3 regions of the Streptomyces sp. NPDC048057 genome follow, and region 3 is predicted to be linked to each of the others. Evidence: predicted binding sites of a transcription regulator. Region 3 holds the regulator's gene; each other region holds the start of a gene.

Region 1 (9,578 bases), on a different contig from region 3:
CGGACGGCACCGGGCCGCGTCGAGGGCCCAGGACAGCGGCGGTGAGTACGCCTCCGGGTCGAAGACCCGACCGCGTCCGCCCCTGCGCGCCGGGTCGACGAAGACGGCGTCGTACCCGGCGGTGTCCACCTCGGCGACGTCCGCGCACCGCACCTCGACCAGGTCGTCCAGGCCCAGCGCGGCGGCGTTCGCGCGGACGGTCGCGACGGTCAGCGGGTCGCGGTCGACCGCGAGCACCCGGATGCCCGCGCGGGCCAGCGCGATCGCGTCGCCGCCGATCCCGCTGCACAGGTCCGCGACGCTGCGCACGCCGAGCGCGGCGAACCGGGCGGCCCGGTAGGCGGCGACGGGTCCGCGGGTGGCCTGTTCCACGCCGTTCGCCGTGAAGTACATGCGGTACGCGTCCTCCGCGCCGAACTTGGCCGCCGCCCGCTGCCGCAGCCGCGCCTGCCCCAGCGCGGCCGAGACGAGCGCGGCCGGATGGTCCCGGCGCAGCCGTGTCGCGAGCGCCAGTTCCTGGGACGGGTCGTGGTCGCGCAGGGCGTCGAGCAGGTCGCGGCCCTCGGCGGAGAGAAGTGCGGCGAGGGGTTCGGGGAGGTCGTTCACCTGGCCCATTGTGGGCCAGGAGGGTCACGGTCCGTCGCTGACGGCGGTGTCGTCCGGGTCCTGCGGAGCCGTGCTGCCAGGATTCAGCGCCATGCAGCTAGTACGACAAATGCAACAAGTAAGACAAATCAATCGGACGGGACGGCCGCGGGGCGGGGGCCGGCGGGCCGGCGTGCTCGCCGCCGCCGTCCTGGTGGGCCTGCTGGGCTCCGCGTGCGGCCTCCAGGCGCCGGACGAGGGCGGCGCGGTCCCGCACTCCGGCCAGCAGGCCGAGGAGTCCCAGATCGAGAAGACGGAGCGTGCCGCGCAACAGGCCGGCCCGGCCGGATCGCTCGCCGCGTACGTGGAACGGGTCAAGCGGAACCAGAAGGCGCGGGCGGTCGCCGCGCAGAAGTGGGGCCTGGCCAAGACCCCGCTGCCGGCGCCCCAGCCGCCTGCGTCGAAGCCGTTCCTCACCACCCGCAAGGGCTTCGAGGTCGAAGGCGGCGCGACCCTGCCGCCGGTCTTCACGACCGTGCCGGTGAAGGAGAAGATCGTCTTCCTGACGATCGACGACGGCGTGGAGAAGGACCCCGACTTCCTCCGGATGATGGACGAACTCCAGATCCCCTACAGCGCCTTCCTCAGCGACTACGTCATCGACGACGACTACGGCTACTTCAAGCGGATGCGCGAACAGGGCGCCGCCCTGCACAACCACACCCTGAACCACCGCTACATGCCCGGACTCTCCTACGACGCCCAGCAGCAGGAGATCTGCGGCCAGCAGGAGAAGCTGGAGAAGCTCTACGGGAAGCGCCCGCCGCTCTTCCGCCCGCCGTACGGCAACTACAACGCGGACACCCTGCGGGCCGCGCAGTCCTGCGGCGTCAAGGCCGTGCCGCTGTGGGCGGCGGAGGCGTTCCCGGACCACATGGAGTGGCGGGAGTGGGACCGAGACCTGCACCCGGGGGACATCATCCTGACCCACTTCCGGGGCGCGGACGACTGGAAGGGCTCCATGACCGACATGGTCCGACAGGTCATGAAGGTGGTCACGGACAAGGGGTACGCCGTTGCGCGCCTTGAGGACTACGTGTGATTCCGCGGCGGCCCGGCCGGTGACGGGCACGGCCCCGGGCGGGGGTCGGCGTACGGCGGCGGGGGCGGTCGCGAGGTGGCGTACGGCGGCGGTCGCGGCCGTCGTGCTCGGCTGCGGCGGCTGCTCCTCGCCGTCCGTGGACCCGTCGGTCTCCGTCGACCCCATCGAGCGCCTGGGGCGCCGGGCCGTCCAGCCGGCACGGCCCACGGTCGGGGGAGCGGTGGGGGCCCAGGGGGCGCCGGTGGGGGAGCGGCACGCCCCGGCGCGCACGCCCTCCGTCGACCCGGTGGCGTCGGAGCACTCCGCGACGTCCGTCCGCACCGCGCGCCCCTCGCGCACGCCCGTCCTGCGCGCCCCGGTGCTGGCCGATTCCGCTACGCGGCTGTTGGACCGGATCCACGGCCCGCAGCGGCCTCCGAGGACCCCCGGCGCACCGCCGGAGCGGCACGCTCCTCGCTGAGCGGAGCCACCGTGTGGATCCGTCGCATCCCGTCGCGCACGAGCCGATCCGGGCCGCCACGTACGAGCAGATTGGCACTCCGCTTGACCGAGTGCTAATCGCGGTCATAGTCTCGGCTCTGGCACTCCCCGCAGGAGAGTGCCAACACAGCGACGGGCAGGTCCGGCACCCGCGACGACGGATCGACCTGGTCGCCACCTCAGACAGTTAACCCCGTGAGATCTCCGAAGGGGGAGGTCGGATCGTGACGACCGCCAGCTCCAAGGTTGCCATCAAGCCGCTTGAGGACCGCATTGTGGTCCAGCCGCTCGACGCCGAGCAGACCACCGCTTCCGGCCTGGTCATCCCGGACACCGCGAAGGAGAAGCCCCAGGAGGGCGTCGTCCTCGCAGTGGGCCCGGGTCGCTTCGAGAACGGCGAGCGCCTGCCGCTCGACGTGAAGACCGGCGACGTCGTGCTTTACAGCAAGTACGGTGGCACCGAGGTGAAGTACAACGGCGAGGAGTACCTCGTCCTCTCGGCTCGCGACGTTCTCGCGATCATCGAGAAGTAGTCGAGAAGTAAGTCGAGCCTAGGCCCGGAAGCGAGGGTTCCCCGAGGCGAGTTCCGACTCGCCGCGACGGAACCCGAGCGAACCGCGCACCGCTTGTCTTGATCCGCGCCCCTGGCACCCACTGGGACTCACGTCCGGGCGCTGGGGGCGCGGTTCTCATTCAGACGCATTTCAGAAGAGGACAGTAACGCTCCCATGGCGAAGATCCTGAAGTTCGACGAGGACGCCCGTCGCGCCCTTGAGCGCGGCGTCAACAAGCTGGCCGACACCGTCAAGGTGACCATCGGCCCCCGTGGCCGCAACGTCGTCATCGACAAGAAGTTCGGCGCGCCCACCATCACCAACGACGGCGTCACCATCGCGCGCGAGGTCGAGATCGAGGACCCGTACGAGAACCTGGGCGCCCAGCTGGTGAAGGAGGTGGCGACCAAGACCAACGACATCGCTGGTGACGGCACCACCACCGCCACCGTCCTGGCGCAGGCGCTGGTCCGCGAGGGTCTGCGCAACGTCGCCGCCGGCGCCTCCCCGGCCGCCCTGAAGAAGGGCATCGACGCCGCCGTCCGCGCCGTCTCGGACGAGCTGCTCGCCACCGCCCGTCCCATCGAGGACAAGTCCGACATCGCCGCCGTCGCCGCGCTCTCCGCTCAGGACCAGCAGGTCGGCGAGCTGATCGGCGAGGCCATGGACAAGGTGGGCAAGGACGGCGTCATCACCGTCGAGGAGTCCAACACCTTCGGCCTCGAACTGGACTTCACCGAGGGCATGGCCTTCGACAAGGGCTACCTGTCCCCGTACATGGTCACCGACCAGGAGCGCATGGAGGCCGTCCTCGACGACCCCTACATCCTGATCAACCAGGGCAAGATCGGCTCCATCCAGGACCTGCTGCCGCTGCTGGAGAAGGTCATCCAGGCGGGTGGCTCCAAGCCGCTGCTGATCATCGCCGAGGACGTCGAGGGCGAGGCGCTCTCCACCCTGGTCGTCAACAAGATCCGCGGCACGTTCAACGCCGTGGCCGTCAAGGCGCCCGGCTTCGGTGACCGCCGCAAGGCGATGCTCCAGGACATGGCCACCCTCACCGGTGCCACCGTCGTCGCCGAGGAGGTCGGCCTCAAGCTCGACCAGGCCGGTCTGGACGTGCTGGGCAGCGCCCGCCGCGTCACCATCACCAAGGACGACACGACCATCGTCGACGGCGGCGGCAACGCCGAGGACGTCGCGGGCCGCGTCGCCCAGATCAAGTCCGAGATCGAGGCCACGGACTCCGACTGGGACCGCGAGAAGCTCCAGGAGCGTCTGGCGAAGCTGGCCGGCGGCGTGTGCGTGATCCGCGTCGGCGCCGCCACCGAGGTGGAGCTGAAGGAGAAGAAGCACCGTCTGGAGGACGCCATCTCCGCGACCCGCGCCGCGGTCGAGGAGGGCATCGTCTCCGGTGGTGGCTCCGCGCTCGTCCACGCCGCGAAGGTGCTCGACGGCAACCTCGACAAGGAGGGCGACGAGGCCACCGGCGTCTCCGTCGTCCGCCGCGCCGCGGTCGAGCCGCTGCGCTGGATCGCCGAGAACGCCGGCCTGGAGGGCTACGTCATCACCTCCAAGGTCGCCGAGCTCGACAAGGGCCAGGGCTTCAACGCCGCCACCGGCGAGTACGGCGACCTGGTGAAGGCCGGCGTCATCGACCCGGTCAAGGTCACCCGCTCCGCCCTGGAGAACGCCGCGTCCATCGCCTCCCTGCTGCTCACGACCGAGACCCTGGTCGTCGAGAAGAAGGAAGAGGAGCCCGCGGACGCCGGTCACGGCGGCCACGGCCACTCCCACTGACGCTCGCCTCAGGCGACCGAGCCCGGTGCCCCCGTCGCGGGGGCGCCGGGCTCCGCCGTTCCCGCCCCTGCGCGGTGCGGGCAGCTCACGCCGAACGCCCGAGGTCGCCCGCGGTGACCGGCTCGGCGAACGACACCCCCCGCCCGTACCGCTCCAACTCGTCCAGCGCGAAGTCCGCCATCCGGTGCAGCTCCGTGCCGAGCGAGCCGGCGACGTGCGGGGTCAGCAGGACGTTCGGCAGCGTGTACAGGGGCGAGTCCGCGGCCGGCACCTCGGGGTCCGTCACGTCCAGCACCGCGTACAGCCGCCCCGTCACCAGCTCCCGCACCAGTGCGTCCTGGTCCACCAGCGAACCGCGCGCGGTGTTCACCACCGTCGCGCCGTCCGGCAACAGCGCCAGCCGCCGCGCGTCGAGCATCCGGCGCGTCGCGGGCAGCTCCGGCGCGTGCACCGACACCACGTCGCTCCGCCCGCACAACTCGTCCAGCCCCACCCGCTCCACCCCCAGCGCCGCCGCCTCCGCTTCGTCCACGTACGGGTCGTACAACAGAACGGCCAGGTCGAAGGGGCGCAGCAGCTCGATCAGCCGCCGGCCGACGCGGGACGCACCGACGACGCCGACGGTGCGCCGGTAGTTGCCGGCGTCCGCCAACTCGACCCGCCAGTCGTGCCGGGTGCGCAGCCGCTCGTGGAGGCGGGCCGCCGGCAGGACCCGCTTGCCCGCGAAGAGGATCGCCGCGAGCGCGTACTCCGCGACCGGGAGCGCGTTGACCGCAGCCGCGGACGACACCGCGAGGCCGCGTTCCCAACAGGCCGCGGTGACGTGGCCCTTCACCGACCCGGCCGCGTGCACCACCGCGCGCAGCCGGGGCGCCGCGCCCAGCACCTCGGCGCTCAGCACGGGCGCTCCCCAGCAGGTGAGGAGCACCTCCGCCGAGGCGAGCGCCTCCCGGACCCGGGGCGGGGGAGCAGCCAGGTCGTGGGCGATCACCCGGGGATCGGTGTGCGCCAGGGCGGTCAACCGTCGAAGGTGCCGCTCGCCGAACAGCCCCTCGGCGACCCCGACGCCCATGGCCAACAGCACCTTCGGCCGTCGCGCCCCGCTCGTGCCCGCACTCGTACCGGCTCCCATGCTCCTCCTGCTTCCCCACTCCTACTGTGGTCCGTACTTCCTTCCGGTCTTCGAGGTGACTCCGCCCAGCAGCCCGCGCGGGGTCACCTTCACCACCCCCATCAGCGCCTTGTAGCGGGGGTCGGGGACCGAGACCGCCTTGCCGCGGGCCAGGTCGGCGAGGGCCGTCTCCACCACCTTGTCCGCGTCGAGCCACATCCAGCCGGGGATGTTGTCCGTCCCCATCCCGGCCCGCTGGTGGAACTCGGTGCGTACGAAGCCGGGGCAGAGCGCCATCAGCCGCACCCCGGAACCCGCCATGTCCCGGGCCACGCCCTGGGTGAACTGGACGACCCACGACTTCGACGCGCCGTACGTCCCGCGGGGCACGAAGGCCGCCACCGACGCCACGTTGACCACACCGCCCCTGCCGCGCTCCCGCATCGGCTCGACCGCCGCCGCCGTGAGTCGGAGCACGGCCTCGCAGTGCACCTTCAGCATCGTCAACTCGTCGGCCATCGACACTTCGAGGAAGCGACCCCTGTTGCCGAAGCCCGCGTTGTTGACCAGCAGGTCCACCGTGTTCCTACGGTCGCCGAGCCGACGCTCGACGGCGGCGATCCCGTCGTCCGTCGACAGATCGGCGGTCAGCACCTCCGCCTCGATGCCGTGCCGGTCGTGCAGCTCGGTGGCCTGCTCCTGGAGGCGTGCGGTGTCGCGGGCCACCAGGACCAGATTGCGTCCGTCGGCAGCGAGTCGCCGCGCGAACGCGGCACCGATGCCCGCGGTGGCTCCCGTAATCAGTGCGGTCGTCATAGACGGCACGTTAGTGCCCCTCGCGCGCCTTCCGCGCCTGCACCGTTCCCCCGTCACACCCCCTTCCCGCGATCTTGTCGCGGTCGTCGTCCGAGCCCCGTCCGGAACGTACGACCAGCGTGGCAAACCGCCGCCACCAGGTCATCAGGGACGAGCCCCCATCCGTCCCTGAGCCGACCGCCCTGAATCCCCGACAGATCCCTTAAGCCCTCGGTTGATTGCCCCCTGGACCGAGAGTTGCGGTCTTCCGCAACGCCCTACGCCGGGAGTTGTTCGCCCCCGTACTTGGCCAGGTACTCCCGGGCCAGCTTCACCAGGTCGGGGTTGAGCGCGTCCCCGGCGACCAGGATCGACGGGAGCAGCGAGCGCTCGACCGTCTGGGCCCGGAAGGCGACGGTGACCGTCACGTCGTGATCCGGCCGGTGCACCACCTCGATCGGGTCGCCGGCGCGGACCTCACCCGGCTCGACGACCTTCAGGTACGCCCCGGGCTCCCCCTGCTGGGTGAACTCCTTCACCCACCCCTTCTCCGGCAGCCCCAGCTCCCCCATCCACCCCGCGAACGTCCGGCACGGCACGCGACCGCTGGTGACCTCCAGGACGACCCGGTCGCCGATCCGCCACCGCTCGCCGATCTTCGCCCCGGAGACGTCGAGCCCGACGGTGGTCAGGTTCTCGCCGAACGCTCCGTTGCCGATCCGCGCCCCCACCCGCCGCTCCCAGCGGTCCAGGTCCTCCCGGGCGTACGCGTACACGGCCTGGTGCGTGCCGCCGTGGCTCTTCGGGTCGCAGACCGCGTCGTCGTCCAGCCCGCTGCCGCCGCCGTCGGTCCGCCCGCGGTCCTGGGGGTCGGCCACCCGCACCGGCCCGTCCACCGGCTGCTTGTCGATGCCGGTGAGACCACTGGGCGTACTCGTGTACTCCACGGTCTTCGCACGGCCCACGTTCACGGTCAGTAGTTTCATGTCCCCACGCTAAACCCCACGGTCTCAAACGTTCGAGACGATTAGTCGCCCGGGATCCAAGCGTCTCTTATATTTGAAGCATGATCGAGGCACGTCACCTCCGAGTGCTCCGCGCCGTGGCCAGCACCGGTTCCTTCTCCGCCGCCGCCCGGACCCTCGGCTGCACCCAGCCCGCCGTCAGCCAGCAGATGAAGGCCCTGGAAGGCTCCGCGGGCACCCCCCTGCTGATCCGCACGGGCCGCGAGATGCGGCTGACGCAGGCCGGCGAGGCGCTGGTGCGCCACGCGACCGGCATCCTCGCCGGGCTCACCGCCGCGGAGGAGGAGGTCGCGGCCATCGCGGGTCTGCGGGCCGGCCGGGTGCGCCTGGTCTCGTTCCCCAGCGGCAGCTCCACCCTCGTGCCCGCCGCCCTCGCCGCGCTCCGGGCCGCCCACCCCGGCACCCGGGTCTCCCTCGTGGACGCCGAGCCCCCGCGCTCCGTCGAGATGCTGCGCGAGGGCGACTGCGACGTGGCGCTGGCCTTCCGGTACGGGGACGCCGCCCCGGCCGCGGCCGACGGCGAGCGCGACGGAGGCGCCGAGCGCACCGAGACCGAGTGGGACGACCTCGTCGTACGGCCCCTGCTCACCGACCGCCTCGTGGCGCTCGTCCCCGACGGCCACCGGCTCGCCGAGGCGGGCACGGTCTCGATCGGGGACCTCGCCGACGACCCGTGGATCGCGGGCTGTCCGCGCTGTCGCCGACAGCTCGTCGACGTCTGCGAGGCCGCCGGCTTCACCCCGCGCATCGACTTCGCCACGGACGACTACCCCGCGGTGGTCGGGCTCGTCGGCGCGGGCCTGGGCGTGGCGGTGCTGCCCGAGCTGGCGCTGGAGTCCGTACGTCCCAAGGGGGTCGTGGCCGTCACCCTCGCCCCCGAGGTGGCCCGTGAGATCGTCGCGCTCACCCTCCCCGACCTCTCCCAGGTGCCGGCGGTGGCCGCCACCCTCGACCAGCTGACCCTGGCCGCCGCCCGCTGACCGCGGCCCGGGTCGGACACCCTCCAGGCCCGTCCGGGCACGCGTCCGCCCCGTCCCCCGGCCTGTCCGTCCCCCTCCGGGTAACTCCCTGTGGTCCACCCCGGTGGTCCGGCGCCGTCGGTGACGGCGGTCAGGGTCCACGGGGGGACGCAGAGAAACGTTTCTGCGATGTTCCGGGAGGGCGGCGGGTCAGTCGTGCCGCGCCCCCGGTGCGCCGCTCGTCGCCGGGACCAGCCGGTGGCGTGCGCGCCCCATCAGCTCCTCACGTTCGTCTTCGGTCAGTCCGCCCCACACGCCGTACGGCTCTCGGACCGCCAGTGCGTGTGCCGCGCACTCCGCGCGTACCGGGCACCTCATGCAGACCTCTTTCGCCGAGTTCTCGCGCGCACTCCGTGCAGCACCCCGCTCGCCCTCGGGATGGAAGAAGAGCGAACTGTCCACCCCACGGCAGGCCGCGAGGAGCTGCCAGTCCCACAAGTCGGCGTTGGGTCCGGGAAGGCGGGAGAAATCTGCCATAGCGCTTGCCCCTTGAAACCGTGCTGAGTGGATCCGGTCGGGTCGTGCGGGTGAGCGATACGGGCCGCATCAGGCATCCGCACCATGCCCCACGACCGTACATCTACTATCTAAGTAGATGTAAATATGATTCATTGCGAATCTAGCCCCAGACACTACCCAAAGTGAAGAAAAAGCATCTAAATGGGGCATTGCCTCCGGGTAAACCTGCTGGACACGCGGTTCCGGGCGAGATGCGGAAGAAGGCTGCGAAACCCGTAACTCTTTCGAGTGACCGTCGTTGGTAGGTCGAGGCGGTTGAAGGAACGAGCGCTCGGGCACATGTCCGAGGGCGTTCAACCGCTCAGGTGACGATACGTACCCAGCCTGGAGGCTCAAGGTGACGCGCATCAGCTGCGAGAGCCACGGAGGTCAGTCATGACATCCGTCCTCGTCTGCGACGACTCCCCGCTTGCCCGAGAGGCGCTCCGCCGTGCGGTGGCTACCGTGCCCGGCGTCGAGCGCGTGACGACCGCGGCCAACGGCGAGGAAGTCCTCCGCCGCTGGGGCGCGGACCGCTCGGACCTGATTCTGATGGACGTGCGCATGCCCGGCCTGGGCGGCGTCGAAACCGTACGGCGGTTGCTCTCG
Region 2 (9,578 bases), on a different contig from region 3:
TGCCCGATCGCCGTGGTGTCAGCCGTGAGGTCAGCTGCGGTGTCACACGTTGCTCAGTCGCATACACATATAGGATTTTCAGATATAAATCGCTCGCTATGCGGCACGACGCGCCGCGTACTCGTCGATCTCCCGCATCGGAGGCCGCTCCTCGGTGTCCACCGGGTGCGTCCGCGGGACGAAGCCGTCCTCGCCCCGCTCGAACTGCGTGAGCGAGGGCCGCACCAAGTGCCCGCGGGACAGCCGCAGTTGCGCGGTGCGATAGATGGCCGCCGCCATCCGGCCCAGCGCCTGCCCGTCCTGGTGGCGGTGCTTGCGCGTGCCCACGTCGACCTGCGCGAGGGCGTCCAGCCCCACCGTGTGCAGCGCGTCGACCAGCAGCCCCAGCTCCACTCCGTAACCGACGGGGAAGGGCAGCCGCTCCAGGAGCGAGCGCCGCGCCGCGTACTCGCCGCCCAGCGGCTGGACGAAGCCGGCGAGCTGCGGCCAGTGCAGATTGAGCAGCGGGCGCGCCACCAGCTCGGTGACCCGGCCGCCCTGACCTGCTGTTTCGCCGAGCGGTCGGTCGTACATCGCCTTGACGAACTGCACCTGCGGATCGGTCAGCAGCGGGCCGACGATCCCCGACACGAAGTCCGCGGAGAAGTCCCGCAGATCCGCGTCCACGAAGCAGACGACGTCACCGCGCGTGACCATCAGGGAGCGCCACAGGACCTCGCCCTTGCCCGGCAGCACGGGGATCCTCGGCAGGACCTCGTCCCGGTGGACCACCCGCGCGCCCGCCGCCGCGGCCACCTCGCCCGTACGGTCCGTGGACCCGGAGTCGACCACCACCAGCTCGTCGACGAGCGGCACGCGCTCCATCAGCTCCCGGCGGATCACCCGGACGATCTCGCCGACGGTGGCCTCCTCGTCCAGGGCCGGCAGCACCACGCTGACCGTCGTCCCCCGCTTGGCCGCGACCAGGGCGCTCAGCGGACGGTCCGCCGCCGACCAGGAACGCGTCGCCAGCCACCGCTCCACCTCATCGAGCACGTGCCCCCAACTCCTCCGTCCGTGCGGTCCGCCGTCGAACCGTCCGGCGCCCGCTGTGACCCATCTCGCGGTTCGGACGACTATCTCAACCGCCCGGACCTTCGGTTACAGTCTTGAACAACGCGGATGGCCATCGCATGTCGGGGTCCCCGCGCCGAACGGCCCCACCGTTGAACGTTTCGACCGACTCGTTCGACCTGTTCGACCCGCCGTTCACAATCGAATACCGCTCATCCAGAGGGGCAGAGGGATACGGCCCGTTGAAGCCCCGGCAACCCTCCAGCCGGTCTCCGTCGTGCAGCGCGCGCTCAAGCGCCGCAGCGTCGCGAGGCTCCCGGCTCGGGAAGGTGCCAAATCCGTCTCATGGCGAAACGCGCCATGAGGAAGATGAGGAGAAAGGGCCTCGCCTCCATGGCTGTGCAGACCGCCGCAAGCACCGTGACCACCCCCGACCTCGGCCCCGCCGCAGCGCTCTCCTGTCGTGAGTGCGGCGAACGCTTCCCGCTCGGCCCGATCTTCGCCTGTGCCGCCTGTTTCGGCCCGCTGGAGATCGCGTACGACCTGCCCGAAGGCGACCCGGAGGCGCTGCGCAAGCGCATCGAGGCCGGACCGGCCAACATCTGGCGCTATGCCCCCCTGCTGCCCGTCCCCGCCGACGTCGCCGACAAGCCGAACGTGAACCCCGGCTTCACCAAGCTCGTGCAGGCCGACCGGCTCGCCGCCGAGCTGGGCGTCACCGGCGGCCTCTACGTCAAGGACGACTCCGGCAACCCGACGCACTCCTTCAAGGACCGTGTCGTCGCCATCGCCGTCGAGGCCGCCCGCGCCTTCGGCTTCACCACCCTCTCCTGCTCCTCCACCGGCAACCTCGCCGGCGCGGTGGGCGCCGCGGCGGCCCGCGCCGGACTGCGCTCCTGCGTCTTCATCCCGTACGACCTGGAGCAGGGCAAGGTCGTCATGGCCGCGGTCTACGGCGGCGAGCTGGTCGGCATCGAGGGCACCTACGACGACGTGAACCGCTTCTGCTCCGAGCTGATCGGCGACCCGATCGGCGAGGGCTGGGGCTTCGTGAACGTCAACCTGCGCCCTTACTACGCCGAGGGCTCCAAGACCCTCGCGTACGAGATCTGCGAGCAGCTCGGCTGGCGCATCCCGGACCAGATCGTCGTCCCCGTCGCCTCCGGCTCCCAGCTCACCAAGATCGACAAGGGGCTCCAGGAGCTGATCAAGCTGGGCCTGGTCGAGGACCGCCCGTACCGGATCATCGCCGCGCAGGCCGAGGGCTGCTCCCCGGTCTCCGCCGCCTTCAAGGCGGGCCACGACGTGGTGCGGCCGGTCAAGCCCGACACCATCGTGAAGTCGCTCGCCATCGGCAACCCGGCCGACGGGCCGTACGTCCTGGACATCGCCCGCCGCACCGGGGGCGTGGTCGAGGACGTCACCGACGAACAGGTCGTCGAGGCGATCAAGCTGCTCGCCCGCACGGAGGGGATCTTCGCGGAGACCGCGGGCGGCGTGACGGTCGGCGTCACCAAGAAGCTGCTGGAGGCCGGCGTGCTCGACCCGTCGCTCACCACCGTCGTGCTCAACACCGGCGACGGCCTCAAGACGCTGGACGCGGTCGCGGAGACCACCGGCCCGTCGGCGACGATCCGGCCGAGCCTGGAGGCCTTCCGCGCCGCCGGCCTGGCCGGCTGACCGCAGGTCCCGGCAGCCCCTCCGCACCCCGTTCGCCCCGTACCGGCCCCGAAAGAGGCACCCATGAGCGTCAACGTCCGCATCCCGACCATCCTGCGCACCTACACCGGCGGTCAGGCCGAGGTGCCCGCCGAGGGCGCGACCCTCGCCGAGGTCATCGCCGACCTGGAGAAGAACCACACGGGGATCGCCGCCCGCGTCCTGGACGACCAGGGCAAGCTGCGCCGCTTCGTCAACGTGTACGTCAACGACGACGACGTCCGCTTCGAGCAGGGCCTGGAGACCGCCACGCCGGACGGCGCCGGCATCTCGATCATCCCCGCGGTCGCCGGCGGCTGAGACCCGGACCGCCGTCTCCCCGCCCGCGCGGGCGCTCGGCATCACCCAGAGTCAGCCGCATCACCCAGAGTCAGCCGCATCACCCTGAGTCAGCGCAATTGCCCCCTCCGTGAGACATCCGGAGGGGGCAATTCTGCATGGTTGAGCACGCTACAGTTGGGGAACGCCCCTTCGCCGACCGTGCTCGCCCAGGTATCGAATTGCGCCCGGGCTCGATAAGAAGCAGCCAATGTGTGGCGTACTTGTGTCGCTTAAGTTCCCTTTGTCCGGCCTGGTTTGCCCCGGAATTGCGGTAATCCCACCTAATTACCCGATCGTAGGTTCCAGGAATTCTCGTCCGATTGACCTGTTGCAGAGGGCAGTTGGGCAGATACATTCAGCCGCGGTCGACGCGTTCCGGCGCACTCCAGTGAGCGGGTAGGGGTCTGACCCGGGTCCGCGAGGTGCGGTCCTGTGCAAGGGCCAGTAATAGGGGAGTTGGGCATGGCTCAGGGCACCGTCAAGTGGTTCAACGCGGAGAAGGGGTACGGCTTCATCGCGGTCGACGGTGGTGCGGACGTATTCGTCCACTACAGCGCGATCCAGATGGACGGCTACCGCACCCTGGAGGAGGGTCAGCGAGTCGAGTTCGAGATCTCGCAGGGGCAGAAGGGCCCGCAGGCCGACATGGTGAAGATCTCGGCCTGAGTCCCGCTCCGGCGTACTCACGCACTTGAAGGGCCTTGCACCCCGGCTGGGGTGTGAGGCCCTTCTGTGTGTCGGTGGGGCTGGTGGGGTCGGCAGGGCTGACGGTGCTGGCGGGGTGGGGCGTCGGGTGTTCCGCCGTGTTCCTCCCTCGCGCTCTCCCTGTTCCTCGCGGTGTCTCCCCGGGCGGCCTCGGGGGTCTTCTCCCGTGCCCCTGCGCTCTCTTCGCCGCTCTGCCGACGCTTCTTCGGATGCGGCCGGTTCCTTCTGTCGCGGGGTCGCGGACGGGTAGGGCGCTTGCACTCTCGGGTGGCGAGTGCTAATCATTGGCGTTAGCACTCTCCGGGTGAGAGTGACAACGAAGGGCCGGGTCGGTGAGGCCCGCCAGCCAGGTGGCGCATGGAGCCACCTGGTGCGGCAGGCCGTCCGTCGCGGGCGCCAGCGCGGTCCGAGAGCTTCCCACCCAGTCCGTGGAGGACACTTCACATGGCAAAGATCATCGCGTTCGACGAGGAGGCACGGCGCGGTCTCGAGCGCGGGATGAACCAGCTCGCTGACGCCGTCAAGGTCACCCTTGGTCCCAAGGGTCGCAACGTCGTCCTTGAGAAGAAGTGGGGCGCCCCCACGATCACCAACGATGGCGTGTCCATCGCCAAGGAGATCGAGCTCGAGGACCCGTACGAGAAGATCGGCGCTGAGCTGGTCAAGGAAGTCGCCAAGAAGACGGACGACGTCGCCGGCGACGGTACGACCACCGCCACGGTTCTGGCTCAGGCCCTGGTCCGCGAGGGACTGCGCAACGTCGCGGCCGGCGCCAACCCGATGGCCCTCAAGCGCGGCATCGAGAAGGCCGTCGAGGCCGTCTCCGCCGCCCTGCTGGAGCAGGCCAAGGACGTGGAGACCAAGGAGCAGATCGCCTCCACCGCCTCCATCTCCGCCGCCGACACCCAGATCGGCGAGCTGATCGCCGAGGCCATGGACAAGGTCGGCAAGGAAGGCGTCATCACGGTCGAGGAGTCCCAGACCTTCGGTCTGGAGCTGGAGCTCACCGAGGGCATGCGCTTCGACAAGGGCTACATCTCGGCGTACTTCGCGACCGACATGGAGCGCATGGAGGCCGTCCTCGACGACCCCTACATCCTCGTCGTCAACTCCAAGATCTCCTCGGTCAAGGACCTGCTCCCGCTGCTGGAGAAGGTCATGCAGTCCGGCAAGGCGCTGCTGATCATCGCCGAGGACGTCGAGGCCGAGGCCCTGTCCACGCTGATCGTCAACAAGATCCGCGGCACCTTCAAGTCCGTCGCCGTCAAGGCTCCGGGCTTCGGCGACCGCCGCAAGGCGATGCTGAACGACATCGCCATCCTCACCGGCGGCACGGTCGTCTCCGAGGAGGTCGGCCTCAAGCTGGAGAACGCGGGCCTCGACCTGCTCGGCCGCGCCCGCAAGGTCGTCATCACCAAGGACGAGACGACCATCGTCGACGGCGCCGGTGACAGCGACCAGGTCGCCGGTCGGGTCAACCAGATCCGCGCCGAGATCGAGAACTCCGACTCGGACTACGACCGCGAGAAGCTCCAGGAGCGCCTCGCGAAGCTGGCCGGCGGCGTGGCCGTCATCAAGGCCGGCGCCGCGACCGAGGTGGAGCTCAAGGAGCGCAAGCACCGCATCGAGGACGCCGTTCGCAACGCGAAGGCCGCCGTCGAGGAGGGCATCGTCGCCGGTGGTGGCGTCGCGCTGCTCCAGGCGTCCGCCGTCTTCGAGAAGCTGGAGCTCGACGGCGACGAGGCCACCGGTGCCAACGCCGTCAAGCTGGCCCTGGAGGCCCCGCTCAAGCAGATCGCCGTCAACGGCGGCCTTGAGGGCGGCGTCGTGGTCGAGAAGGTGCGCAACCTGACCCCGGGTCACGGTCTGAACGCCGCGACCGGCGAGTACGTCGACATGATCGCCGAGGGCATCCTCGACCCGGCGAAGGTCACGCGTTCCGCGCTGCAGAACGCCGCGTCGATCGCCGCGCTGTTCCTGACCACCGAGGCCGTCATCGCCGACAAGCCGGAGAAGGCCGCTGCGGCTGCTCCGGGCGGCATGCCGGGCGGTGACATGGACTTCTGATCCCGGGGAAGCATCTCCAGGATCGGTAAGGCCGGTTACGTACGAAGGGCGGCACCCCACTCCCAGGGGGTGCCGCCCTTCGGCGTGCCCGGCCCTTTGGCGTGCCCGCCTTTCTTCGTACGTGCTTCTTTCTGTCTCGCTCCTTTCCGCGTGCTGGATACCTCGGGCGACTGACCCGGACCGGCCCCTGAGTCGGGCCCCGAAATGAGCCCTGAGCTGGACCCTCATTCGCCCCCGAGGCGCATGCAATTGCAGGGGGTCGTCGAGGGACGGGATGTGACGGCTGATAATCGCCCCCTGAAGATGGCGGAATTCAACTGCGCCCGCAGAATGACCCCGAAGTCGGCGGGATAAGACCGCAGGCTTACTCAGCTACCTCTCGCCGGCTGATTCGCAAAGGGGCCCCGTCGAGCGAAGGTCGTAGGTGTCCAGACAACCGAGCGGGAGGACCCTTCCGTGGTGGTACGACGCCTTGTTCCCGTGCTCGCAGCAGGTCTTGCGGCGAGCGCGCTTGCGGCCCTGACTCCAGCGGCGGCGGTTGCGGCTCCGCAGCCGCCCCCGCCGTCGCAAGCCGGCGCGCCGTTCAGCCCCGCGTGGCAGCGCTGCGGGCCCGACACCCCCGCGGACTTCGAGTGCGCCACGGTCAAGGTGCCGTTGGACTACCGGGCGCCCGGCGGCAAGAAGATCGACGTCGCGATCTCCCGGTTGAGCGCCGCGGACCCGGCCAAGCGGCGCGGGGTCCTGCTGTTCAACCCGGGTGGACCGGGTGGCAACGGCCTCGACATGCCGCTGATGATGCGCGAGTTGTTGCCGCAGTCGGTCAAGGACCGGTACGACCTGATCGGTTTCGATCCGCGCGGCGTCGGGCAGAGCGCTCCCGTGCGCTGTGGGCTGACCCCGGAAGACCTCGTGATGGAACGCCCCTTCAAGGAGCGGACGTTCGCCCGGGACACCGCGCTCGCGCGCTCCTTCGCCGACAAGTGCCGGGCGAAGCACGGCGCCGATCTGAAGCACTTCACCACGCGCAACACGGCGCGGGACATGGATGCCATCCGGGCCGCGCTCGGCGAGCAGAAGATCAACTTCTTCGGCTATTCGTACGGCACGTATCTGGGCGCGGTGTACACCCAGTTGTTCCCCCAGCGCGCCGACCGCGTCGTCCTGGACAGCGCGGTCGACCCCAAGCGGGCCTGGCGGGCGGACTTCCGGCTGTGGGCGCCGGAGACGGAGAAGGCGTTCAAGCGGTGGACGCGCTGGGCGGCCGAGCGGAACGCGCAGTACGGCCTCGGGGCGACGCCCGGCGCGGTCTCCCGGACCTTCTGGGGCCTGGTCGCCCAGGCGAACCGCACCCCGATCAAGGTCGGTACGACCCCCTTCGACGGCGACCAGATCCGCGCCGCGATGCGCGCCGCCTTCTTCGTACCGAGCAGGGCGACGGAGGGCGTGCTGCTCCTGCGGGACGCCGCGGCTGGCAACCCCACGGGCGAACTGCCAGTCGCCCGGCCGGACGAAGGGTTCCTCTCCGCCATGTGGGCCGTGAGCTGCGGCGACGCCCCGTGGCCGAAGGACCCGCAGACGTACCGCAAGGACGCGCGGCGGGACGCGGCCCGCTTCCCGGTCTACGGGGACTACGCGTCGCACATCAACCCCTGCGCCTTCTGGGACGACAACGTCGAGCCCGCCACCGTCGTGGACAACCGGGTCGGCGCGCTCATCGTGCACAACGAATGGGACTCCCAGACCCCGCTGCCCGACGGCGTCGGACTGCGCGAGGACATGAAGGGCGCGCGGATGGTCTTCGTCGACGAGGGCGAGGGCCACGGCGTGTACGGCAGCGGCACCAGCACCTGCGCCGAGGACCTGACGAACGCCTACCTCCTCACGGGCCGACTCCCGGCGAAGGACACGACCTGCACCCCGGACCCGGCGGGTGCGCACGACCGGCGGCACCACACCGAGCTGCCGTTCCTCACCCCCACGGCCCGCGCCGCCTCCAGCGCGCCGGCCGTTCGATGACGCATGCGCAGCTGAGCATGCCCACAGGTACGAGAAAGGACAGCACGTGCAGTCAAGACGCATCGCTCCCGTCCTCGCGGTGAGCGTTCTGGCGACCCTGGCCCCGGCGGTGGCCTCGGCCGCCCCCGCGGCGCCTTCCGGGCCCGGCCCGCAGCAGCTGACCTGGCAGCGTTGCAGCGCCGACACGCCCGCGGCGTACGAATGCGCCACGATCAAGGTGCCGTTGGACTACCGGGCACCCGGCGGGAAGAAGATAGACGTCGCGATATCCCGGCTGAAGGCCGCCGACCCGACGAAGCGGCGCGGCGTGCTGCTGTTCAACCCGGGTGGGCCCGGGGGGTCCGGCCACGGCGAGCCGTTGGTGTGGAGCGGGATGCTGCCGCAGTCGGTGAAGGACCGGTACGACCTGATCGGCTTCGACCCGCGCGGCGTCGGCAAGAGCACCCCGATCGCCTGCGGCACCACCCCGCAGGAGCGGCAGGTCCTGCGGCCGTACAAGGACGGGACGTTCGCCTCGGACGTGACGTGGGCGCGTACGTTCGCGGACAAGTGTCGGGCGAAGTACGGCGCTGATCTGAAGCACTTCACCTCCCGCAACACGGCGCGGGACATGGACGCCATCCGGGCCGCGCTCGGCGAGAAGAAGATCAGCTACGTGGGCGTCTCGTACGGCACGTACCTGGGCGCGGTGTACACCCAGATGTTCCCGCACCGTTCGGACCGCATCGTGCTGGACAGCGCGGTCGACCCGAGCAAGGCGTGGCGGGGCGTGCTCCAGGCGTGGGCGACGGGCGCGGAGCCGGCGTACGACCGCTGGACGCGGTGGACGGCGGAGCGCCACGCCCAGTACGGCCTGGGGTCGACGCCGGACGCGGTCGACAAGACCTTCCGGGACCTGGTCGCGCAGGCGGACCGCCAGCCCATCAAGTTCGGCGACGACGTGCTCGACGGCGCAGGGGTCCGCGGGGGCATGCGCGCGATGTTCTTCTACCGTGCCGAAGGCGCCAGGCTGCTCGTCGAGTTGAGGAAGGCCGCGGCCGGGGAGCCCGTGGAGGTGCCGCCGCCGTACGTCGTCGAGGACAACGAGATGTCGCTCTTCGAGACGATCGTCTGCGGCGACACGAGCTGGCCGCGTGACCCCGCCACGTACCGCCGCGACGCGGCCCGCGACGCCGCGCGCTTGCCCATCTACGGCGATTTCGCCTCCAACATCACCCCGTGCGCGTTCTGGGACGACCCCGTCGAGCCCGCGACCAAGGTCAACAACCGTGTCGGCGCGCTGATCGTCCAGGCCGAGTGGGACTCCCAGACCCCGCTGCCGCAGGCGAACGCCATGCAGCGGGCGATGAAGGGCTCCCGCCTGGTCACCGTCGACGAGGGCGAGGCGCACGGCGTGTACCGCGAGGGCGTGAGCGACTGCGCGGACGCGGTGACGACGGCGTACCTGACGACGGGCAAGCTCCCGGCGAAGAACGTGACGTGCGCGGCGAACCCGGCCCCGCCCACGTCGGCGCAGCAGCCGGAGATCGCGGAGCGGCGACAGGGGCTCCCGCTCCGGAGCGGCTGATGACGACCGTCACGCGGGCGTGCTGAGGCGCATGCGTGAAGGGGCGGGCGGTCGCCACCGCCCGTCCCACCCAACTGACTTACGGGCCCTCAGCCTCCGCGCTCTCCCGTGCCACCCATTCCAGGTACGC
Region 3 (9,578 bases):
CGTCCGCGCCGCCGAGCGCCAACAGCCGGTCCAGCGCGGCCGGCCAGCGCGCCCCGATCGCGTCCGGTCCCGCCTGCGGCTCGCCCGACTCCTCCACCAGATCGCCGCAGAACACCACTTCGGGCTCGCCCGGCACCAACACCGCCAGGTCGTGGCCGGTGTGCCCGGGGCCGACGTTCGCCAGCAGCACCTGCCGCCCCCCGAGGTCCAGCGTGCGCTCCCCGGAGACCAGGTGGGTCGGCGCCACCAGCACCTCGGCCGCGGCAGCCGCCTCGTCCTCCGGCACCCCGTGGCGCACGGCGTCCGAGCACAGCACCTCCGCCTCCCGCCGCAGCAGCGCGTCCATGCCGACCGCGCCGAACACCTCGGCGCCCGCGAAGGCCGCCGTTCCCATCACGTGATCGAAATGGGGGTGGCTCAGTGCGATGTGCGTCACCCTGCGGCCGGACAGCAGCGCCTCGACCTGGGCGCGCAGCTCGGCGCCCTCGCGGAGGGTGGACCCGGTGTCGTACAGCAGTGCGCCGTCCCGACCCACGACCAGGCCGCACGTGGCGTCCCACCCCGGCAGCCGGCGCCGCCCCACCCCGTCCGCCAGCCGCTCCCAGCCGAGGTCTTCCCAAGTGACGTTCATACGGCGACGCTACTGCCAGGGTCCTTGAGGGCGGCACCGGCCGGGAACCGACCAGGACGGGGCCCGCGCACGGTAGCGTGACCGGTCGCCCTTGCTACGGCCGTACCCGGCAGCCGTACACTGGCACGGGAAAATCCTGGCACTCGGACCCGGGGAGTGCCAGGCGGTCACCGAGGCACGACCTAGAGACACCAGCTGGAGGTGCGCACGATGCTGAGCGAACGCAGACTCAAGGTCCTGCGCGCCATCGTCCAGGACTACGTGGGCACCGAGGAGCCCGTCGGCTCCAAGGCGCTCACCGAACGGCACCAGCTCGGGGTCTCCCCGGCCACCGTGCGCAACGACATGGCGGTGCTGGAGGACGAGGGCTTCATCGCCCAGCCCTACACCAGCGCCGGGCGCATCCCCACCGACAAGGGGTACCGCCTCTTCGTCGACCGGCTCGCCGGGGTCAAGCCGCTGTCGGCCCCCGAGCGGCGCGCCATCCAGGGCTTCCTGGAGGGCGCCGTCGACCTCGACGACGTCGTGGGGCGCACGGTGCGGCTGCTGGCGCAGCTGACCCGGCAGGTCGCCGTCGTGCAGTACCCCTCGCTGAATCGCTCCACCGTCCGGCACGTGGAGCTGCTGTCCCTGGCGCCCGCCCGGCTGATGCTCGTGCTGATCACGGACACCGGCCGCGTCGAGCAGCGGGTCATCGACTGCCCCGCGCCCTTCGGCGAGGCGTCCGTCGCCGATCTGCGGGCCCGGCTGAACAGCCGGGTGGTGGGTCGGCGGTTCGCGGACATCCCGCAGCTGGTGCAGGACCTCCCCGAGTCGTTCGACGAACCGGACGACCAGGGCACGGTCGCCACCGTGCTCTCCACCCTCCTCGAAACCCTCGTCGAGGAGACCGAGGAACGGCTGGTGATCGGCGGCACCGCCAATCTCACCCGCTTCGGACACGACTTCCCGCTCACCATCCGGCCGGTGCTCGAAGCCCTTGAGGAGCACGTGGTGCTGCTCAAACTGCTCGGCGAGGCCACGGAGTCGGGCGGAATGGGCATGACCGTGCGCATCGGTCACGAGAACGCCCACGAGGGCCTCAACGCAACGTCCGTCGTTTCCGTCGGTTACGGTTCGGGCGGCGAGGCAGTTGCCAAACTCGGCGTGGTCGGACCGACCCGCATGGACTACCCCGGAACGATGGGAGCGGTACGCGCAGTGGCACGTTACGTCGGACAGATCCTGGCGGAGTCGTAAGTGGCCACGGACTACTACGCCGTACTGGGCGTACGCCGCGACGCGTCGCAGGACGAGATCAAGAAGGCATTCCGCCGCCTCGCCCGCGAGCTGCACCCGGACGTGAATCCGGACCCGAAGACCCAGGAGCGGTTCAAGGAGATCAACGCCGCTTACGAGGTGCTGTCGGACCCGCAGAAGAAGCAGGTCTACGACCTCGGCGGCGACCCGCTGTCCCAGGCCGGCGGCGCCGGTGGCGCGGGCGGCTTCGGCGCGGGCGGCTTCGGGAACTTCTCCGACATCATGGACGCCTTCTTCGGCACCGCGTCCCAGCGCGGGCCGCGCTCGCGCACCCGGCGCGGCCAGGACGCCATGATCCGGCTGGAGATCGAGCTCAACGAAGCCGCCTTCGGCACGACGAAGGACATCCAGGTCGACACCGCCGTGGTGTGCACCACCTGCTCCGGCGAGGGCGCAGCGCCCGGCACGTCCGCGCAGACCTGCGACATGTGCCGCGGCCGTGGCGAGGTCTCCCAGGTCACCCGCTCCTTCCTGGGCCAGGTCATGACCTCCCGGCCCTGTCCGCAGTGCCAGGGCTTCGGGACCGTGGTCCCCACCCCCTGCCCGGAGTGCGCCGGCGACGGCCGCACCCGTTCGCGGCGCACCCTGACGGTGAAGATCCCCGCCGGTGTCGACAACGGCACCAGGATCCAGCTCGCCGGCGAGGGCGAGGTCGGTCCCGGCGGCGGCCCCGCGGGCGATCTGTACGTCGAGATCCACGAGCTGCCGCACTCGGTGTTCCAGCGCCGGGGCGACGACCTGCACTGCACCGTGACCATCCCCATGACGGCGGGCGCGCTCGGCACCAAGGTGCCGTTGGAGACCCTGGACGGCATGGAGGAGGTCGACATCCGGCCCGGCACCCAGTCCGGCCAGTCGATCCCGCTGCACGGCCGCGGCGTCACGCACCTGCGCGGCGGCGGACGCGGCGACCTCATCGTGCACGTCGAGGTCACCACGCCCAGCAAGCTCGAACCCGAGCAGGAGCGGCTGCTGCGCGAGTTGGCGAAGCTGCGCGGCGAGGAGCGGCCCCAGGGGCAGTTCCAGCCGGGCCAGCAGGGGCTGTTCTCCCGGCTGAAGGACGCCTTCAACGGCAGGTGACGGCCGGGTGTGCCGACCGGCGTGACGCGCCGGTCGGCGGTGCCCCCTGGCGTACGCCCCGCACCGTGCGCGGACGCGTGCGGACGCCCTGAGGGGCCGGGGGCAAACGCCGCAGCGGGGTCGATTCGTGGCGGGCCGGCCCGCGGTGGCACGATGCAGGCATGTCCTCCTCGCCCGCCACCCCGCGAACCCCGTCCGATCTCTGCCACCACCCCCTGGTGCAGGCCCCGATGGCGGGCGGCGCCTCCGGGCCCCTGCTCGCGGCGGCCGTCTCCGAGGCGGGCGGGCTCGGCTTCCTCGCGGCCGGTTACAAGACCACCGGCGGGATGTACCAGGAGGTCAAGGAGATCCGGGCGCTGACCTCCCGGCCGTTCGGCGTGAACCTCTTCATGCCGCAGACCCGGGCCGCCGACCCCAGCGCCGTCGAGGTCTACCGACAGCAGCTCGCCGGCGAGGCCACCTGGTACGAGACCGAGCTCGGCGACCCGGAGACCGGCTGGGACGACGGCTACGAGGCCAAGCTGGCGATCCTGCGCGACGACCCGGTGCCGGTGGTCTCCTTCACCTTCGGCTGCCCGACCCCCGAGGTCCTCGCCTCCTTCCGCGCGGTCGGCACGTTCACCGTCGTCACCGTCACCACCCCCGACGAGGCGCAGGCCGCCGCCCGCGCCGGTGCGGACGCGCTCTGCGTCCAGGGGATCGAGGCCGGTGGACACCAGGGCACCCACCGGGACGACCCCGCGGCCGACGGCAGTTCGGTCGGGCTGCTGACCCTGCTCGCGCTGGTGCGCTCGGCCGTGGACCTGCCCCTCATCGCGGCCGGCGGGCTGATGCGCGGCAGCCAGATCGCGGCCGTGCTCGCCGCGGGGGCGTCCGCGGCGCAGCTCGGCACCGCGTTCCTGGCCTGCCCCGAGTCCGGCGCGCACCCGCTGCACAAGCAGGCCCTGACCAACCCGCTGTTCGCCCGGACCGAACTCACCCGCGCCTTCACCGGGCGGCCGGCCCGCGGGCTCGTCAACCGCTTCCTGCGCGAACACGGCCCGTACGCCCCCTCCGCTTACCCCGAGGTGAACCATCTGACCAGCCCCGTGCGGAAGGCCGCCGCGGCGGCGGGGGACGCCCAGGGCATGGCGCTGTGGGCCGGCCAGGGCCACCGGCTGGCCCGCGCGCTGCCCGCGGCCGAGCTGGTCGACACCCTCGTCGCCGAGATCGCCGAGGTCACCGCGGCCGGCGAGCGCTTCACCCACCCGGAGGAGTCCCGGTGACCGCACCCGTCTTCGTCGTCGACTCCCTCGAAGGCGTCCGGCCCGGCGCCGTCCTCACGCTGGAGGGGCCCGAGGGCCGCCACGCCGTGTCCGTGAAGCGTCTGACGGCCGGCGAACAGGTCGTCCTCACCGACGGCCGCGGCCGGGGCGCGGCCGGCGTCGTGCTGCGCACCGAGGGCAAGGACCGGCTCGTGGTGGAGCCGGTCGCCTTCCCCGAGGAGCCCGAGCCCGCGCCCCGCATCACCGTCGTCCAGGCGCTGCCCAAGGGCGACCGGGGCGAAGTCGCCGTCGAGACCATGACGGAGACCGGCGTCGACGCGGTCGTGCCGTGGGCCGCCGCCCGCTGCATCACCCAGTGGCGCGGCGAGCGGGCGGCGAAGTCGCTGGCGAAGTGGCGCGCCACCGCCCGCGAGGCGGGCAAGCAGTCGCGCCGGCTGCGCTTCCCCGAGGTCGCGGAGGCGGCCACCACCCGGCAGGTGGCGGCGCTGCTCGCGGACGCGGACTTCGCGGCCGTGCTCCACGAGGAGGGGGCGCAGCCGCTGGCGACGGCAGCGCTGCCGGCCGAGGGGTCCATCGTCGTGGTGGTCGGCCCGGAGGGCGGGGTGTCCCCGGACGAGCTGGCGGTCTTCGAAGCGGCGGGGGCGCGGCCGTACCGGCTGGGCCGCAGCGTCCTGCGGACGTCGACGGCGGGTACGGCGGCGACGGCGCTCCTGCTGGCGCGTACGGGCCGCTGGTCCTGACGGGCCCCGCCGGCCTCGTGCGCCCGGGCGGCACGCGCTCGCCCCGCCCGGGCGATACGCCAGACCCACCCGCCGTAGCCCTGCGGGCACGCTCGTCTCTGCGGACCGTGGTGGGTCGTTCGCGCAGCTGCGCCCCCTACGCCCAGAGGGCGTGGGGGGGACCTCCAGCGCCCCTGTTTCGCTTCCCCCGTCACTTAAGTGCGGGCTGAGGGCAGGGTGTTCAGGGGCGCGGGGAACCGCGCGAGCAACCACAATGCACCCGCAGAGACCGATGGCTCCCGCAGGGTTACGGCGGGTACGTCCAGGGGCGCGACAAGCCACAGCCCAGTCGCAGGGGCACCGCGAAGGTGTCCGGGCCCCGGGGGAGGCGGGCCGCTCCAGTGTTCGGGTACTCCGAACGGGTGATCTCTGGCCGCAACCGACCTACCGCTCCCCGCCCCTCGGTGCCACTCTTCCGAGCATGCCGGGTATGAGACGCAGAACGACGGTGCGGGCCGCCACGGCCGGCTTGGCGGGCGCGGCGCTGGTGGTGCTGACCGCGTGCGAGCCGACCGCGCACGAACTCTCCGCCAACTCCGTCTCGCTGACGACCGACCAGACCGCGACCAGCACGCTGGAGCGGATCGGCTTCGACGTGCGCTGGTTCAGCTGCACCACCACGGTCGAGCGCGCGGAGGGGAAGAACGGCGACGGGGACGTACGGGGCGACGGCGCCACCAAGCCGGCGCCCGGCGGGGTCACCGAGCCCGCCACCGTCGCCTGCGAGGGCAAGACCCGCAAGGGCCAGCCCATCACCCTCAAGGGCAAGGTGACGGACGAGATCGCCGGCGCGTGCGTACGCGGCGACCTCGACGCCCGGGTCGACGGACAGCTCGTCTTCGAGGCGCGCTACCTCGGGAACTGTGCGGGCGGACCGTCCGGCACCACCACCCGCGACGCGTCCACCCGCCGGCCCGCCGCGGACGAACGCGCCCGCCCCACCGTCACCGTCACGGTCACCGAGACCGTCACGGCGACCCCGCGGAAGTGACGGATACGATGGCGGGCGCAGCACACCAGCGACGACCCGAGGAGGAGCCGGCATGGCCGGAGAGGCCCAGGCGGACTGCCTGTTCTGCAAGATCGTCGCGGGGGAGGTGCCCGCCACCCTGGTGCGGGAGACCGACACCGTCGTCGCGTTCCGGGACATCAATCCGCAGGCGCCCACGCACGTCCTGGTGATCCCCAAGGCGCACTACCCGGACGCCGCGTCGCTCGCCGCCGGGGCGCCGCAGATCGCCGCCGACGTGCTGCGGGAGGCGGGCGAGGTCGCCGCCGAGGAGAAGCTGGACGGCACCGGGTACCGCGTCGTGTTCAACACCGGCTCCGGCGCCGGACAGACCGTCTTCCACGCGCACGCCCACCTCCTCGGCGGACGCGGCCTCGCGTGGCCCCCCGGATAGGACCGGCCAGCACGTGTCCGTACGAGAACTCGTGGTCCTCGGCACTGCGAGCCAGGTCCCCACGCGCCACCGCAACCACAACGGCTACCTGCTGCGCTGGGACTCCGACGGCATCCTGTTCGACCCCGGCGAGGGCACCCAGCGGCAGATGCTGCGCGCCGGGGTCGCCGCGCACGACATCGACCGGATCTGCATCACGCACTTCCACGGCGACCACTCCCTCGGACTCGCCGGGGTCATCCAGCGCATCAACCTCGACCGGGTCCCGCACGAGGTCACCGCGCACTACCCGGCGAGCGGTCAGCGGTTCTTCGAGCGGCTGCGGTACGCCACGGCGTACCGCGAGACCGTCTCGCTGACCGAGGCCCCGCACGCGGCGGACGGGGTGCTCGCGCGCACCCCCGCATACACCCTCCACACGCACCGGCTCTCGCACCCCGTGGAGTCGTACGGCTACCGCCTCGTCGAGCCGGACGGCCGGCGCATGCTGCCGCAGAAGCTGGCCGAGCACGGCATCCGCGGGCCGGCCGTGGGGCTGCTCCAGCGGACGGGCGAAGTCGACGGCGTCACCCTGGACGAGGTGAGCGAGCACCGCCCCGGGCAGCGCTTCGCCTTCATCATGGACACCCGGCTGTGCGACGGCGTGTACGCCCTCGCGGACGGCTGCGACCTGCTGGTCATCGAGTCCACCTTCCTCGACGAGGACGAGCGCCTGGCCGCCGACCACGGGCACCTGACGGCCGGACAGGCGGCCCGGGTGGCGCGGGACGCCGGCGTGCGCCACCTGGTGCTCACCCACTTCTCGCAGCGCTACCCCGACGCCGAGGAGTTCGAGCGACAGGCGCGGGCCGCCGGGTACGAGGGCGAACTCACCGTCGCCCACGACCTGCTGCGCGTGCCCGTGCCCAAACGCACCACCTGACCCTCCAGTACCTGCACCATCAGCACCACCTGCACCAACGCGAGCGAGGACCCGACCGTGCCGTTGCCCAAAGCCGAACTCCACCTCCACATCGAAGGCACCCTCGAACCGGAACTCGCCTTCGCGCTCGCCGCGCGCAACGGCGTCGCCCTGCCCTACCGGGACACCGAAGAGCTGCGCCGCGCGTACCTCTTCGAGGACCTCCAGTCCTTCCTCGACCTGTACTACGGCCTGATGGCGGTGCTCCACACCGAGGACGACTTCGCCGAACTCGCCGACGCCTACCTCGCCCGCGCCGCCGCGCAGGGCGTGCGCCACGCCGAGATCTTCTTCGACCCGCAGGCGCACACGGCGCGCGGCGTGCCCATCGGCACCGTCATCGAGGGCCTGGCCCGCGCGCTGGACGCCGGCGAGGAGCGGCACGGCGTCTCCACCCGGCTGATCATGTGCTTCCTGCGCGACCGGCCCGCCGCCGAGGCGATGGAGACCCTTGAGGCGGCCCGGCCGTACCTGGACCGCATCACGGCCGTCGGCCTGGACTCGGCGGAGGTGGGACACCCGCCGTCGAAGTTCCGCGAGGTGTACGAGGCCGCCGCCGCCCTCGGGCTGCGCAAGGTCGCGCACGCGGGGGAGGAGGGCCCGCCCGCGTACGTCCTCGAAGCGCTGGACGTGCTCGGCGTGGAGCGCGTGGACCACGGGCTGCGCTGCATGGAGGACGCGGAGCTGGTGGCGCGGCTGGTCCGCGAGCGGATGCCGCTGACGCTCTGCCCGCTGTCGAACGTACGGCTGCGGGCGATCGACACCCTGGAGGCGCACCCGCTGCCGCGGATGATGGACGCCGGCCTGCTGTGCACCGTGAACTCCGACGACCCCGCCTACTTCGGCGGCTACGTCGGCGACACCTTCCACGCGGTGCACGAGGCGCTGGGGCTGGACGCCGAGCGGCTGCGCGAACTGGCGCGCAACTCCTTCGTCGCGGCCTTCCTGGACGACGACGAGGAGCGCAGGGCCCGGCTGATCGCCGAGGTCGACGCGTACGACTTCGCCGCCGGAGCGGCCGGGTGACCGGGCGGACGCAGCGCTGACCCGGTGCCCAACGACCCGTTGACGGGCCTCAGTTCACCTACCTAGCCTCGATTCCCGAATGTGTACGCGAGCGGGTGGGAGGGCGGCGCATGCTCCGGGATCTGAGGGTCAGCGACGTGCGGATCACCCCGGTCCTCGTCGCCGATCCACCGCTGTTGAACGTCCAGGGCGTGCACCAGCCGTACACGCCGCGCTTGATCGTCGAGGTCGGCACCGTCGACGGGGTCGACGGCGTCGGCGAGACCTACGGGGACGCGGCGTATCTGGAACTGGCCGCCCAACTGGCCGAAGCGCTGCCCGGCCACCGGGTCACGGACGTGAACGGACTGCACCGGCTCGCCGAAGTGGTGTGCCGCGCCGGCAGCGCACAGGAGGCGGGCTCGGTGGACGCCGCCGGTCTGCGGAGCGTGCGCACCAGCGAGAAGTTACGCCTCTCGGTGGTCTCGGCGTTCGAGGTGGCCCTCCTCGACGCCCTCGGCAAGAGCCTCGACCTGCCCGTGCACGCCCTGCTCGGCGGCAAGGTCCGCACCACGGTCGAGTACAGCGCGTACCTCTTCTACCGGTGGGCGGCCCACCCGGGCGGTGCCGGCGAACCGGACGACTGGGGCGCCGCCCTCGACCCCGCGGGCGTCGTCGCACAGGCCCGTCGCCTCGCCCGCGACCACGGCTTCCGCTCCTTCAAGCTCAAGGGCGGCGTCTTCCCGCCGGACGAGGAGGTCGCGGCCGTCCGCGCGCTGGCGGAGGCGTTCCCCGGGGCGCCGCTGCGGCTCGACCCCAACGGCGCGTGGTCCGTGGAGACCTCGGTGCGCGTCGCGGACGAACTGCGGGACGTCCTGGAGTACCTGGAGGACCCGACGAGCACCACCGCGCACATGGCCGAGGTCGCCGCCCGCACCTCCGTGCCGCTGGCCACCAACATGTGCGTGACCACCTTCGCGGACCTGCCCGAGGCGCTGGAGCGCGGCGCGACCCAGGTCCTCCTCAGCGACCACCACTACTGGGGCGGGCTGCACAACACCCGCGAACTGGCCGGGATCTGCCGCGTCCACGGCCTCGGGCTCTCCCTGCACTCCCACACCCACCTGGGCGTCAGCCTCGCCGCGATGACCCACG

The links. The regulator HrcA, encoded in region 3, represses chaperone genes, less so after heat shock. The targets are predictions, from matches to a motif close to TTNGCACTCNGNNNNNCNGAGTGCNAA.
Region 1: the regulator HrcA is predicted to act here: its motif matches at 2,219-2,245, upstream of groES (co-chaperone GroES).
Region 2: the regulator HrcA is predicted to act here: its motif matches at 4,089-4,115, upstream of groL (chaperonin GroEL).

Annotation. Positions count from the first base shown of each region.
Region 1 is NZ_JBEZNF010000001.1:281,279-290,856, forward strand. Features, by position in the region: gene AB0E05_RS01405 (SAM-dependent methyltransferase) at 1-615, opposite strand, end outside; gene AB0E05_RS01410 (polysaccharide deacetylase family protein) at 716-1,687, shown strand; gene AB0E05_RS01415 (hypothetical protein) at 1,707-2,147, shown strand; gene groES (co-chaperone GroES) at 2,392-2,700, shown strand; gene groL (chaperonin GroEL) at 2,896-4,521, shown strand; gene AB0E05_RS01430 (hydroxyacid dehydrogenase) at 4,607-5,653, opposite strand; gene AB0E05_RS01435 (SDR family oxidoreductase) at 5,675-6,448, opposite strand; gene AB0E05_RS01440 (MOSC domain-containing protein) at 6,706-7,413, opposite strand; gene AB0E05_RS01445 (LysR family transcriptional regulator) at 7,494-8,432, shown strand; gene AB0E05_RS01450 (WhiB family transcriptional regulator) at 8,622-8,948, opposite strand; gene AB0E05_RS01455 (response regulator transcription factor) at 9,366-9,578, shown strand, end outside.
Region 2 is NZ_JBEZNF010000008.1:81,101-90,678, reverse strand. Features, by position in the region: gene AB0E05_RS11155 (hypothetical protein) at 1-46, opposite strand, end outside; gene AB0E05_RS11150 (glucosyl-3-phosphoglycerate synthase) at 97-1,035, opposite strand; SAM riboswitch class I at 1,263-1,429, shown strand; gene thrC (threonine synthase) at 1,447-2,733, shown strand; gene AB0E05_RS11140 (MoaD/ThiS family protein) at 2,797-3,072, shown strand; gene AB0E05_RS11135 (cold-shock protein) at 3,556-3,759, shown strand; gene groL (chaperonin GroEL) at 4,243-5,865, shown strand; gene AB0E05_RS11125 (alpha/beta fold hydrolase) at 6,322-7,881, shown strand; gene AB0E05_RS11120 (alpha/beta hydrolase) at 7,928-9,448, shown strand; gene cutA (divalent-cation tolerance protein CutA) at 9,528-9,578, opposite strand, start outside.
Region 3 is NZ_JBEZNF010000017.1:48,892-58,469, forward strand. Features, by position in the region: gene AB0E05_RS20940 (MBL fold metallo-hydrolase) at 1-631, opposite strand, end outside; gene hrcA (heat-inducible transcriptional repressor HrcA) at 842-1,870, shown strand; gene dnaJ (molecular chaperone DnaJ) at 1,871-3,010, shown strand; gene AB0E05_RS20955 (nitronate monooxygenase) at 3,172-4,275, shown strand; gene AB0E05_RS20960 (16S rRNA (uracil(1498)-N(3))-methyltransferase) at 4,272-5,015, shown strand; gene AB0E05_RS20965 (hypothetical protein) at 5,485-6,045, shown strand; gene AB0E05_RS20970 (histidine triad nucleotide-binding protein) at 6,098-6,457, shown strand; gene AB0E05_RS20975 (ribonuclease Z) at 6,471-7,379, shown strand; gene AB0E05_RS20980 (adenosine deaminase) at 7,437-8,444, shown strand; gene AB0E05_RS20985 (enolase C-terminal domain-like protein) at 8,555-9,578, shown strand, end outside.